DNA from 3 places in the Serratia montpellierensis genome. Region 2 is predicted to be linked to each of the others. Evidence: predicted binding sites of a transcription regulator. Region 2 holds the regulator's gene; each other region holds the start of a gene.
The links. The regulator PhoB, encoded in region 2, activates phosphate uptake and scavenging genes when phosphate is short. The targets are predictions, from matches to a motif close to CTGTCATAAAACTGNCNNAT.

Region 1: the regulator PhoB is predicted to act here: its motif matches at 2,266-2,285, upstream of pstS (phosphate ABC transporter substrate-binding protein PstS).
Region 3: the regulator PhoB is predicted to act here: its motif matches at 1,637-1,656, upstream of ugpB (sn-glycerol-3-phosphate ABC transporter substrate-binding protein UgpB).

The regions. Positions count from the first base shown of each region.
Region 1 covers NZ_VOSN01000001.1:245,733-249,976, reverse strand. Annotated here, with positions in the region: gene glmU (bifunctional UDP-N-acetylglucosamine diphosphorylase/glucosamine-1-phosphate N-acetyltransferase GlmU) at 1-43, shown strand, start outside; gene glmS (glutamine--fructose-6-phosphate transaminase (isomerizing)) at 195-2,024, shown strand; gene pstS (phosphate ABC transporter substrate-binding protein PstS) at 2,361-3,401, shown strand; gene pstC (phosphate ABC transporter permease PstC) at 3,492-4,244, shown strand, end outside.
Region 2 covers NZ_VOSN01000005.1:963,286-967,529, forward strand. Annotated here, with positions in the region: gene FUU19_RS10030 (PstS family phosphate ABC transporter substrate-binding protein) at 1-736, opposite strand, end outside; gene phoR (phosphate regulon sensor histidine kinase PhoR) at 751-2,067, opposite strand; gene phoB (phosphate response regulator transcription factor PhoB) at 2,092-2,781, opposite strand; gene sbcD (exonuclease subunit SbcD) at 2,997-4,229, shown strand; gene sbcC (exonuclease subunit SbcC) at 4,226-4,244, shown strand, end outside.
Region 3 covers NZ_VOSN01000001.1:33,420-37,663, reverse strand. Annotated here, with positions in the region: gene livF (high-affinity branched-chain amino acid ABC transporter ATP-binding protein LivF) at 1-330, shown strand, start outside; gene FUU19_RS00175 (aminotransferase-like domain-containing protein) at 375-1,562, shown strand; gene ugpB (sn-glycerol-3-phosphate ABC transporter substrate-binding protein UgpB) at 1,875-3,194, shown strand; gene ugpA (sn-glycerol-3-phosphate ABC transporter permease UgpA) at 3,273-4,160, shown strand; gene ugpE (sn-glycerol-3-phosphate ABC transporter permease UgpE) at 4,157-4,244, shown strand, end outside.

The sequences.
Region 1 (4,244 bases), on a different contig from region 2:
GCACATTCAGGGCTGGCAACGTCCGGTGAAGAAGAAGTCATAGTGTGTTTTGCGTTGGGCTCCGTTCACGAGCCCAATACAAAACATAATAACCCCCACCATCTACAGGCTCGGGGACGCACGGTAAAAACCGGCAAAAATCAGGTCAAGGCATCGAAAACGCCCATGAAGGGCGTTCATTAGGAATACAACTGATGTGTGGAATTGTAGGCGCAGTAGCGCAACGTGATATCGCAGAAATCCTGTTGGAAGGTTTACGCCGTCTCGAGTACCGCGGTTATGACTCCGCCGGTCTGGCAGTGGTCGACGCGCAGGGCAACGTCAGTCGTCTGCGTCGCGTAGGCAAGGTGCAAAAACTGGCCGAAGCGGCGGAGCAGACCGATCTGCACGGCGGTACCGGCATCGCTCACACCCGTTGGGCAACGCACGGTGAACCGACCGAGGCGAACGCGCACCCGCATGTTTCCGACTACATTACCGTGGTGCATAACGGCATCATCGAAAACCACGAACCGCTGCGCGAACTGCTGATCGAACGCGGTTATCGCTTCAGCTCCGAAACCGACACCGAAGTGATCGCGCACCTGGTGCACTGGGAACAGTTGCAGGGCGGTACGCTGCTGGAAGTGGTTCAGCGTGTGATCCCACAGCTGCGCGGCGCTTACGGCACCGTGGTAATGGACAGCCGCGATCCGAGCGTATTGGTCGCTGCGCGCTCCGGCAGCCCGCTGGTTATCGGCCGCGGCGTAGGGGAAAACTTCATCGCTTCCGATCAGCTGGCGCTGCTGCCGGTCACCCGCCGCTTCATCTTCCTGGAAGAAGGCGACGTGGTGGAAGTGACTCGCCGCACCGTCAACATCTTCGACAAGCAGGGCAACGCCATCGAGCGCCCTGAGATCGAATCCCAGGTGCAGTATGACGCCGGCGACAAGGGCGCTTACCGTCACTACATGCAAAAAGAGATCTACGAACAGCCGCTGGCGCTGAAAAATACCCTGGAAGGGCGTTTCAGCCATGGCCAAATCAACCTGAGCGAGCTGGGCCCGCGCGCCGATGAGCTGTTGGCCAAGGTGCAGCACGTGCAGATTATCGCCTGTGGCACTTCTTATCACTCCGGTATGGTGGCGCGTTATTGGTTCGAAGCGCTGGCCGGCGTGCCGTGCGACGTCGAGATCGCGTCCGAGTTCCGTTACCGCAAATCGGCGGTGCGTCCGGGCAGCCTGATCATCACCCTGTCGCAGTCCGGCGAAACCGCCGACACGTTAGCGGCGCTGCGCCTGTCCAAAGAGCTGGGTTATCTCGGTTCGCTGGCCGTTTGTAACGTGGCGGGTTCTTCGCTGGTGCGCGAATCCGATCTGGCGTTGATGACCAAGGCCGGCACGGAAATTGGCGTGGCCTCGACCAAGGCCTTTACCACGCAGCTCACCGTGCTGTTGATGCTGGTGGCGCGCCTGGGCCGCCTGAAAGGCATGGCGGAAAGCGTGGAGCAAGAGATCGTGCACGGCCTGCAGGCGCTGCCGGCGCGTATCGAGCAGATGCTGTCGATGGATAAAGAGATCGAAGCGCTGGCGGAAGGTTTCTCCGATAAACACCATGCGCTGTTCCTCGGCCGCGGCGATCAGTATCCGATCGCCATGGAAGGGGCGCTGAAGCTGAAAGAGATCTCCTATATTCACGCTGAAGCTTATGCGGCGGGGGAGCTGAAACACGGCCCGCTGGCGCTGATCGACGCCGACATGCCGGTGATCGTCGTGGCGCCGAACAACGAACTGCTGGAAAAGCTGAAGTCCAACATTGAAGAAGTGCGCGCGCGCGGCGGCCAGCTGTACGTGTTCGCCGATCAGGATGCCGGCTTCGTCAGCAGCGAAGGCATGACCATCATTCCTCTGCCGCACGTCGAGGAAATCGTCGCGCCGATCTTCTACACCGTGCCGTTGCAGCTGCTGTCTTACCATGTGGCGCTGATCAAAGGCACCGACGTTGACCAGCCGCGCAACCTGGCGAAGTCTGTCACCGTAGAGTAATCTGCCGCAGGTAAACTGCAAAAGCCGGCCTTAGCGCCGGCTTTTTTCATGAGCAACGCGAAAGATGACAGCGGCGCCGATTCAGGGATAAACGTTGTCATATTCAAGCGGATAGGGCGTGGCCAAACGGTTTTTTTATTGCTTGGCAATTGCGCTGTTTTCAATATAACAAATTGATTTTAATATAAATCAATACCCCTAAAATGCACTGTAATATAACTGTCATATTGCGTACATTTTTCTGTCACCAAACTGTCCTATTTTCCCTCCTGCAGCAATACTTACTCTGATTAAAACGACTCGAAGTCGATTTTAAATATCCCATTAGGAGGGATTATGAAACTGATGCGTACCACCGTCGCCAGTATTGTGGCAGCGACCTTCTCCCTGACCGCCGTGTCCGCGTTCGCTGCTGCCAGCCTGACCGGTGCAGGTGCGACATTCCCCGCTCCGGTTTACGCCAAGTGGGCAGATTCTTATCAGAAAGAAACCGGCAACAAAGTTAACTATCAGGGCATCGGCTCCTCTGGCGGCGTGAAGCAAATCGTGGCCAACACCGTTGACTTTGGCGCCTCCGACGCCCCGCTGTCTGACGACAAGCTGGCGGCCGACGGCCTGTTCCAGTTCCCGACCGTGATCGGCGGCGTGGTGCTGGCCGTGAATATCCCGGGCATCAAATCCGGCGAACTGACTCTGGACGGTAAAACCCTGGGCGATATCTACCTGGGCAACGTCAAAAAATGGAACGATCCGGCTATCACCAAGCTGAACCCAGGCGTGAAACTGCCTGACCAGAACATCGCCGTGGTACGCCGCGCCGACGGTTCCGGCACCTCGTTCGTGTTCACCAGCTACCTGTCCAAGGCCAACGCGCAGTGGAAAGAAAAAATTGGCGCCGGTTCTACCGTTAACTGGCCGACCGGTCTGGGCGGCAAAGGCAACGACGGCATCGCCGCCTTCGTTCAGCGTCTGCCTGGCTCTATCGGCTACGTAGAATACGCTTACGCCAAACAGAACAACCTGGCTTACACCAAGCTGGTTTCTGCCGACGGCAAACCGGTCAGCCCGACCGAAGAGAGCTTCAGCAACGCGGCCAAAGGCGTGGATTGGAGCAAGACCTTCGCTCAGGATTTGACAGACCAGAAAGGCGACAACGTGTGGCCAATCACCTCCACCACCTTCATCCTGGTGCACAAAGAGCAGAAAAACCCTGCTCAGGGCGCCGAAGTGCTGAAGTTCTTCGACTGGGCCTACAAAACCGGCGGCAAACAGGCTAACGAGCTGGATTACGCCACCCTGCCGAAAGAAGTGGTTGAGCAGGTGCGCGCGGCCTGGAAAACCAACGTAAAAGACAGTTCAGGTAAAGCGCTGTACTAACAACGCAGGGGCGCGGGTTCGCCGCGCCCCACAAGTTCTTCAGGCTCCGATCTCGGTTGGGGCTGCCAGGGTTCAAACAGAGAGTAATCTATGGCTGAGTACAAGCCGACCATCAAAGCACCGAGCAAAAACGGTGACATCATTTTCAGCGCGCTGGTGAGACTGGCGGCGCTGATTACCCTATTGTTGCTGGGCGGCATCATCGTTTCGCTGATCTTCGCCTCCTGGCCAAGCATGCAGAAATTCGGCTTCGCTTTCCTGTGGACCAAAGAGTGGGACGCGCCGGCGGAGCAGTTCGGCGCGCTGGTGCCGATCTACGGTACCGTGGTCACCTCGCTTATCGCGCTGATCATCGCCGTGCCGGTGAGTTTCGGCATCGCGCTGTTCCTGACCGAACTGGCGCCGAACTGGTTGAAGCGGCCGCTGGGCATCGCCATTGAGCTGCTGGCGGCCATCCCGAGCATCGTCTACGGCATGTGGGGCCTGTTCGTGTTTGCCCCGCTGTTCGCCGAATACTTCCAGACGCCGGTGGGCGACGTGCTGTCGGGCATTCCGATCGTCGGCGAGCTGTTCTCCGGCCCGGCCTTCGGCATCGGCATCCTGGCCGCCGGGGTGATCCTGGCGATCATGATCATTCCTTACATCGCCGCGGTGATGCGCGACGTGTTCGAACAGACCCCGGTAATGATGAAAGAGTCGGCCTACGGCATCGGCTGCACCACCTGGGAAGTCATCTGGCGCATCGTGCTGCCGTTCACCAAAAACGGCGTCATCGGCGGCGTGATGTTGGGCCTGGGTCGCGCGCTGGGGGAAACCATGGCGGTGACCTTTATCATCGGTAAC
Region 2 (4,244 bases):
CGTTGGCGGCGGTAGGCGCAACATAGTCCTCTCCCGACTCCGCCAACGGCAGCAGCCGCACGCCGCTGGCGCGAAAGCCGATGCTGGCGTAGCCGATGCCGTTGAGTGAACCGGCCACCGCCTGCACCACCGAAGCCGAACCGGGCAGCTCATTGACGCGCGGCATAAAATCGCCGCCACACAGCGCACGCAGTTTGAAATAGCCGTAGGTGCCGGACGCCGAGTTGCGGCCGAAGCGCTGCAGCGAACGCGTCGCCCAGTCGCCACTCAGCCCCAGCTCGCCCCAGCGCGTCAGTGGCTTGCTTTCGCCGCAGCGCCGGGTGGCTGAGAAAATGCGATCGAGCTGCTGCAGGTTGAGGCCGCGCAGCGGATTGTCCTGATGCACCAACACCACCAGCGCATCCACCGCTACCGGCACCGCCAGCGGCGCATAGCCGTAGCGATGTTCGAACGCCGAGACCTCGGCCGCCTTCATCGGCCGGCTCATCGGGCCCAGCTGCGCGGCGCCCGCCGCCAAGGCGGTCGGCGCGGTAGAGGAGCCGGCGGCCTGGATCTGCAGGTTAACGTTGGGATAATGCTGACTGAAATCCTGCGCCCACAGCGCCATCAGATTCGCCAGGGTGTCGGAACCGACGCTGGACAGGTTGCCCGCCAGCATGCCGTCGGGCTGCGCCAGCGCGCCGCGTCCGGCCAGCAGCGCCAGGCAAAGCAACAGCCCTCGGGTTATTCGGGTCATACCGGTGTCTCGCGTTAATTTTTCACCGCATTCTCTGATAAAGCGGCGGGAACAATCAACCGATTGGGTAAGGTAAAGATAAAGCGGGTGCCAATCCCCGGTTCGCTGAGGATCTCCAGCCGCGCATCGTGATGGCTGAGCGCGTGTTTGACGATCGCCAACCCCAACCCGCTGCCGCCGGTTTGGCGCGAACGGGCCTTGTCGACGCGGTAAAAACGCTCGGTCAGCCGCGGCAGGTGTTCGGCGGCGATGCCCGGCCCGTTGTCGCTGACCTGGAACTGCGCGCCGTGCGCCGTCTGCTGCCAGCTCACTTCAATGTGGGTGCCCTTCGGCGTGTGATTGACCGCGTTGTACACCAGGTTAGACACCGCGCTGCGCAACTGGTCTTCATTACCGAACACGTTGAGCTGCTCGTTCACCCGGAAGGTGATCTCGTGATTGCCGCCGCTCAGCGACTGCGCCTCGCGCTGCAACACCCGCAGCATCAGCGGGATATCCACCCGCTCGTTCATGTCGACATTGGGCGCCGCCTCGATGCGCGACAGCGTCAGCAGCTGCTTGACCAGCCCGTCCATGCGGCGGGTCTGCTCTTGCATGGTGCTCAGTGCCTTGCTGCGCAGCGAGCCGTCCTGCTCTTCGTCGCCCATCATCTCCAGGTAGCCCTGCAGCACCGTCAGCGGCGTGCGCAGCTCATGGCTGACGTTGGCGAAGAAGTTGCGCCGCGCCCCTTCCAGCTGGCGCATCTGGGTAACGTCGCGCGCCACCATCAGCAGCTGCCCTTCGGAATACGGCATCACGCGGAATTCGACGTAGTGTTCGTTGTTCAGCTGCAGCGTCAGCGGGCGCGAGAACTCCTGCTGTTGCAAGTAGTGGCTGAATTCCGGATAGCGCAGCAGGTTGAGGATGTGCTGGCCGTTGTCTTCCGGCCAGCGGAAGCCGAGCAGATGCTGCGCCAGCCCATTACACCAGAAGATGTTGCCTTCGACGGTGGTCATCACCACCGCATCCGGCAGCGATTCGGCCCCGCTGCGAAAGCGCTTGATCAGCAGCGCCAGCTCGCGCCGGCGGCGGCGGTTGCGCTGCTGCATCTGATACAGGCCATAAAACAGCGGCTCCCAGCTCCAGCGGCCAGGCGGCGGTGTCATGCTGCGGTCGATCCACAGCCAATGGGAGAGTTTGAGCTGGTTGTAGAAATTCCACACCAGCGCAGCCAGCGCGGAGGCCAGCAGGAACCAGGGCAGATGACCGAAAATCAGCCCCAGCAGTAAAGCGGGCAAACAAAAAAGAGCCAGCTCCAGAGCCAGCCTCTTCCACGACAGACGTTCTAACACGGCATATTCTCCAGCGCAGCGCGATCAGTAGCGCGTTGAGAACCGGTAGCCGGTGCCCCGAACGGTTTGAACCATTTTATCATGCCCACTGGTTTCTAACGCCTTGCGGAGCCGACGGATATGCACGTCAACGGTACGGTCTTCCACATAAACGTTAGTGCCCCAGACGTGATTAAGCAACTGCTCGCGGCTATAAACGCGCTCCGGGTGGGTCATAAAGAAGTGCAGCAGCTTGAACTCGGTCGGCCCCATGTCCAACGCCTGATCGTTAGCCATCACGCGGTGGGAGGATGGATCCAGGCTCAGCCCTTGCATTTCAATCACTTCTTCCACCGCCATCGGTGAAATGCGGCGCATGACCGCCTTGATGCGCGCCACCAGCTCCTTCGGCGAGAACGGCTTGGTGATGTAATCATCCGCCCCCACTTCCAGGCCGCGCACGCGGTCTTCCTCTTCGCCGCGCGCGGTCAGCATCATGACCGGGATATCGCGGGTCAGCGCTTCGCGCTTCATATGTTTGATGAACTGAATGCCGGAACCGCCGGGCAACATCCAGTCGAGCAACACCAAATCAGGGAACGGCTCAGACAGGCGCGTCACGGCGCTGTCATAATCCTCGGCTTCCAACGGTTGGTAACCATTCTGTTCCAACACAAAGCACACCATCTCACGGATCGGCGCTTCGTCTTCCACCACCAGTATGCGTCTTGCCATCGTCAATCCTGCCAATGTGTTAGCGACTTTGCGGGCGCCATTATGCGTCAGTTTTGTGACACTTTTATGAAAAAAAGCGGCTGTTATAGGCAGTAAGCATAGCGATTATTTCCCGGCGCAAAGAAAAATCATTCCATGGTCATCGCCATTGCGCCGGGACAGCCGCCGCCGCGGCCTTTATAATCATCGCCATTATCTTTGCATCCGGGAGTGTCATGCGCCTGATCCACACCTCTGACTGGCATCTTGGCCAGTACTTTTTCACCAAAAGCCGCGCCGCCGAGCACCAGGCTTTTCTGAACTGGCTGATCGAGCAGATCGAGCAGCAGCAGGTGGATGCGCTGATCGTCGCCGGGGATCTGTTCGATACCGGCTCGCCACCCAGCTACGCCCGCGAGCTGTACAACCGCTTCGTGGTGGACCTGCAGCGCACCGGCTGCCAGTTGGTCGTGTTGGGCGGCAACCACGATTCGGTCGCGACGCTGAACGAATCGCGGGAACTGCTCTCTTGCCTGAACACCACGGTGATCGCGAGCGCGCAGGGTGCCATCGAGCAGCAGATCGTGGTGCTTAACCGGCGCGACGGTCAGCCGGGTGCCGTGCTGTGCGCCATTCCGTTTCTGCGGCCGCGCGATCTGCTCACCAGCCGCGCCGGCGAATCCGGCGTACAGAAACAGCAGGCGCTGCAGGAAGCCATCGCCGAACATTACCAGGCGCTGTATCAGGCGGCCTGCGAGCGCCGCGATCGGCTGGGCCTGCCGCTGCCGATCGTCGCCACCGGCCACCTGACCACCGTCGGCGTCACTACCTCCGACTCGGTGCGCGATATCTATATCGGCACCCTGGACGCCTTCCCGGCGCAGGCCTTCCCCCCTGCCGACTATATCGCGCTGGGCCACATTCACCGCGCGCAGAACGTCGCCAAGTCGGAACATATTCGCTATAGCGGCTCGCCGATCCCGCTCAGCTTCGATGAACTGGGCAAAGCCAAAAGCGTCTTCCTGGTCGATTTCGCCGACGGCGCCCTCCAGCGGGTAGACGCGTTAACGATCCCGCAGTTCCAGCCCATGCAGCTGATCAAAGGCGATCTGGCCGAGATCGAACGGCAACTGCAGCAATTTGCCGACTATGCCGGCGAGCTGCCGGTGTGGCTGGATATCGAAGTGGCGACGCAGGACTACCTCAGCGATATCCAACGCCGCATCCAACTGATGGCGGATGAGCTGCCAGTGGAAGTGGTACTGCTGCGGCGCAGCAAAGAGCAACGCCGCCAGGCGATCGCGCAGCAGGACAAAGAAACGCTCAACGAGCTGAGCGTCAACGAGGTGTTCGAACGGCGCCTGGCTCAGGAGGCCGACATGCCCGAAGCGCGCCAACGGCGGATGCACCAACTGTTCCGCCAGGTGGTCGATGCGGTGCAGCACAATCCTGAGGAGACCAACTCATGAAGATCCTCAGCCTGC
Region 3 (4,244 bases), on a different contig from region 2:
GAGCGCCGAAGCCAGCGCGCCGGCACCATGTCCGGCGGCGAACAGCAGATGCTGGCCATCGGCCGCGCGCTGATGAGCCAGCCGAAGCTGCTGCTGCTCGACGAGCCCTCGCTCGGGCTGGCGCCGATCATCATCCAGCAGATTTTCGACATCATTCAGCAGCTGCGGGAAGAGGGCATGACCATCTTCCTGGTGGAGCAAAACGCCAATCAGGCGCTGAAATTGGCGGACCGCGGTTATGTGCTGGAAAACGGCCGCGTGGTGTTGGAAGATACGGGGGCTGCATTGTTAGCCAACGAAGCAGTGAGGTCGGCGTATCTGGGCGGTTAATCCGCCCCCCTACGAATTAAAATAATCAGGTACGAGAAGAATAAATGAAGACAGAAGGGTTACTCGCGCAGCGCATCGTTAACGTAAAAAGTTCGGCCATCCGTGAATTGCTTAAGCACAGCAAGATGGAACACGTCATTTCGCTGGCGGGCGGCATCCCCTCTGATGCGCTGTTCGATTTCGAAGGATTGAGCATCGCCACCCAGCAGGCGATCACCGAACAGCCGAAAAGCGCGTTCCAGTATGGCCTGACCGAGGGCAGCCCGCTGCTGCGTGAGCGCATTTGCGCGCTGTGCGCCGAGCGCGGCGTCACCGCTGGCGCGGAAGAGGTGATGGTCACCGCCGGCTCGCAGCAGGCACTGGATTTGGTGATGCGCGCCATCGTCAACCCCGGCGACGTGTTCGTGGTGGAGCGCCCGACCTACCTGGCGGCGCTGCAAACGCTGGAGCTGGCGGAAGCCAACATCATGTCGGTCTCGTCCGACAGCGACGGCATGGTAGTGGAAGAGCTGGCCGAGCTGCTGAAAACCCAGCGCATCAAGGGCGTGTACGTGGTGCCGAACTTCGGCAACCCCAGCGGCATCACCCTCAGCGCCGCGCGCCGCGAACTGTTGGTGAAGCTGGCCGCCGAACATAACTTCCTGATCATCGAAGACGATCCGTACGGCGAGCTGCGTTTCACCGAAGAGCGCCACCCGACGCTGCATCAGGTGTCGCAGCAGGTGCTGGGCAACACCGACCACATCATCTATACCTCGACCTTCTCCAAGATCCTGGCGCCGGGCCTGCGCTTGGGCTGGGCGATCCTGCCGCCGTTCCTGCTGCATAAAGTGGCGATCATCAAGCAGGCGGCGGATCTGCACGCCAGCGCGCTGTCGCAGAGCATCGTCGAATGCTATCTCGGCCTGGATCGCCTGCCGGCGCAGATCGACAAGATCCGCGCCGCCTACAAGCAAAAGGGCGAGATCCTGGCCGGTTTGGTGGAGCAGGAGTTGGGCGACTACATCACCTTCGATAAGCCGAAGGGCGGCATGTTCCTGTGGGCGCGTTTCCGCCAGCCGTTCAACGCCACCGAATGGCTGAACGCTACCCTGCAGCAGGGCGTGGTGTTCGTGCCGGGGGAATACTTCTTCTCCGACAACCCGGATCGTTCGACCTTCCGCCTGTCGTTCGCCACCGCCACTGAGCAGCAGATGCAAGAAGCGGTGGCGCGCCTGCGCCGTTCGCTGTAATCCTCGCGGCGGCGGAGCCCATGCCCGCCGCCGACATCAAACCGCCATCTTCACTTCACCTTGCCGTCATGTGGCTGTCATGTAACGGTTATTTTTCTGTCATCCGCGCATGGCATGTTATCCCCCGTCATCTTTCGAGCCGCAGCGTTGTTGGCTGCCCGGCTGCCCCCCTGTCACTTAGTTCGCTAAGCTCCAGGGTGCCAGCAGGTTGCCGCCTGGCTGCAACTCGAAAGCTATAGGGGGCACTCCCTCATCAAGAATTGACTCTTTTCGCTCACGCGCTTTTACACCAGCTTTTTTCAGGAGTTAGGCATGCTCACCTACGCTATTCGCAAAACCACGCTGTGCGTCGCGTTGACCCTGGCGGTCAGCACTCAGGCGCTGGCGGCGACCGAGATCCCGTTCTGGCATTCGATGGAAGGCGAACTGGGTAAGGAAGTGGATTCCCTGGCGGATCGCTTCAACCAGTCGCACAGCGACGTCAAGATTGTGCCGGTTTACAAAGGCAACTACGAACAGAGCCTGGCGGCGGGCATCGCCGCTTACCGCTCCGGCAAGGCGCCGGCGATCCTGCAGGTTTACGAGGTGGGCACTGCCACCATGATGGCCAGTAAGGCCATCAAACCGGTCTATGAAGTGTTTAAAGAGGCCGGCATCAACTTCGACGAGTCGGTGTTCGTGCCGACGGTGGCCGGCTATTACACCGACAACAAGAGCGGCCATTTGCTGTCGCAGCCGTTCAACAGTTCCACGCCGGTGCTGTACTACAACAAAGATGCCTTCAAAAAGGCCGGCCTGAACCCGGATCAGCCGCCGAAAACCTGGCAGGAGCTGGCGGCGGATACCGCCAAACTGCGTGAGGCCGGCATGAAGTGCGGTTACGCCAGCGGCTGGCAGGGCTGGATCCAGCTGGAGAACTTCAGCGCCTGGCACGGCGTGCCGTTCGCCAGCGAAAACAACGGGTTTGGCGGCACCAACGCCAAGCTGGAGTTCAACAAGCCGCTGCAGGTCAAGCATATCGAGCTGCTGGAGGCGATGAACAAGAAGGGCGATTTCACCTACTTCGGCCGCAAAGACGAATCCACCGAGAAGTTTTATAACGGCGACTGCGCCATCACCACCGCGTCATCCGGTTCGCTGGCGGACATCAAGCACTACGCCAAATTCAACTACGGCGTCGGTATGATGCCGTACGACGCCGACGCGAAAAACGCGCCGCAGAACGCCATCATCGGCGGGGCAAGCCTGTGGGTGATGAACGGCAAAGACGCCGCCACTTACAAGGGCGTGGCCGAGTTCCTGCAGTATCTGGCGCAACCGGAAATCGCCGCCGAATGGCACCAGAAGACCGGCTATCTGCCGATCACCACCGCGGCTTACGATCTGACCAAGCAGCAGGGCTTCTACGACAAGAATCCGGGTGCCGACGTCGCCACTCGCCAGATGCTGAACAAGCCGCCGTTGCCGTTCACCAAGGGCCTGCGTCTGGGCAACATGCCGCAGATCCGCAGCGTGGTGGATGAGGAGTTGGAAGGCGTGTGGACCGGCAAGAAAACGCCTCAGCAGGCGTTGGACGCCGCCGTGCAGCGCGGTGACGTGTTGCTGCGCCGCTTCGAAGCATCGACCAAGTAACCCTGCGTCGCGAGCCCGGCAGACCGGGCTCGCGTCTTCACGCCGATCCTTCCGTACCCGATTAATGGTTTAACTTCTATGTCATCTTCCCGTCCCGGTTTCGGCTGCAGCTGGCTGCCCTATGCGTTGGTGCTGCCGCAGTTGCTGATTACCGCCGTGTTCTTTTTATGGCCCGCCGGCGAGGCGCTGTGGTATTCGGTGCAGAGCCTCGATCCGTTCGGCCTGTCCAGCCAGTTTGTCGGGCTGGATAACTTTACGCAGCTGTTCCAGGATCCTTACTACCTCGACTCGTTCTACACCACGCTCATCTTCAGCTTCCTGGTGGCGGGCATCGGGCTGGCGGTGTCGCTGTTCTTCGCCGCGCTGGTGGACTACGTGCTGCGCGGCAGCCGCCTCTATCGCACGCTGATGATCCTGCCCTATGCGGTGGCGCCGGCGGTGGCGGCGGTGCTGTGGATCTTTCTGTTCAACCCCGGCCTGGGGTTGATCACCCATTTCCTCAACGGGCTGGGCTATAACTGGAACCATGCGCAAAACAGCGGCCAGGCGATGTTCCTGGTGGTACTGGCCTCGGTGTGGCAGCAGATAAGCTATAACTTCCTGTTTTTCCTCGCGGCGCTGCAGTCGATCCCGCGCTCGCTGGTGGAGGCGGCGGCCATCGACGGCGCCGGCCCGGTGCGGCGTTTCTTCCATCTGGTGCTGCCGCTGATCGCGCCGGTGAGCTTCTTCCTGCTGGTGGTCAATCTGGTGTACGCCTTCTTCGATACCTTCCCGGTGATCGACGCCGCCACCGGCGGCGGGCCGGTGCAGTCCACCACCACGTTGATCTACAAGATCTACCGCGAGGGCTTCGCCGGATTGGATCTCTCCAGCTCCGCCGCACAGTCGGCGATCCTGATGCTGCTGGTGATCGGCCTGACGGTGATCCAGTTCCGCTTCGTTGAACGTAAGGTGCGCTATCAATGATTGAGAATCGACGCGGGCTGGATATCTTCAGCCATGTGATGCTGATTATCGGCGTGCTGGTGGTGCTGTTCCCGCTGTACGTGG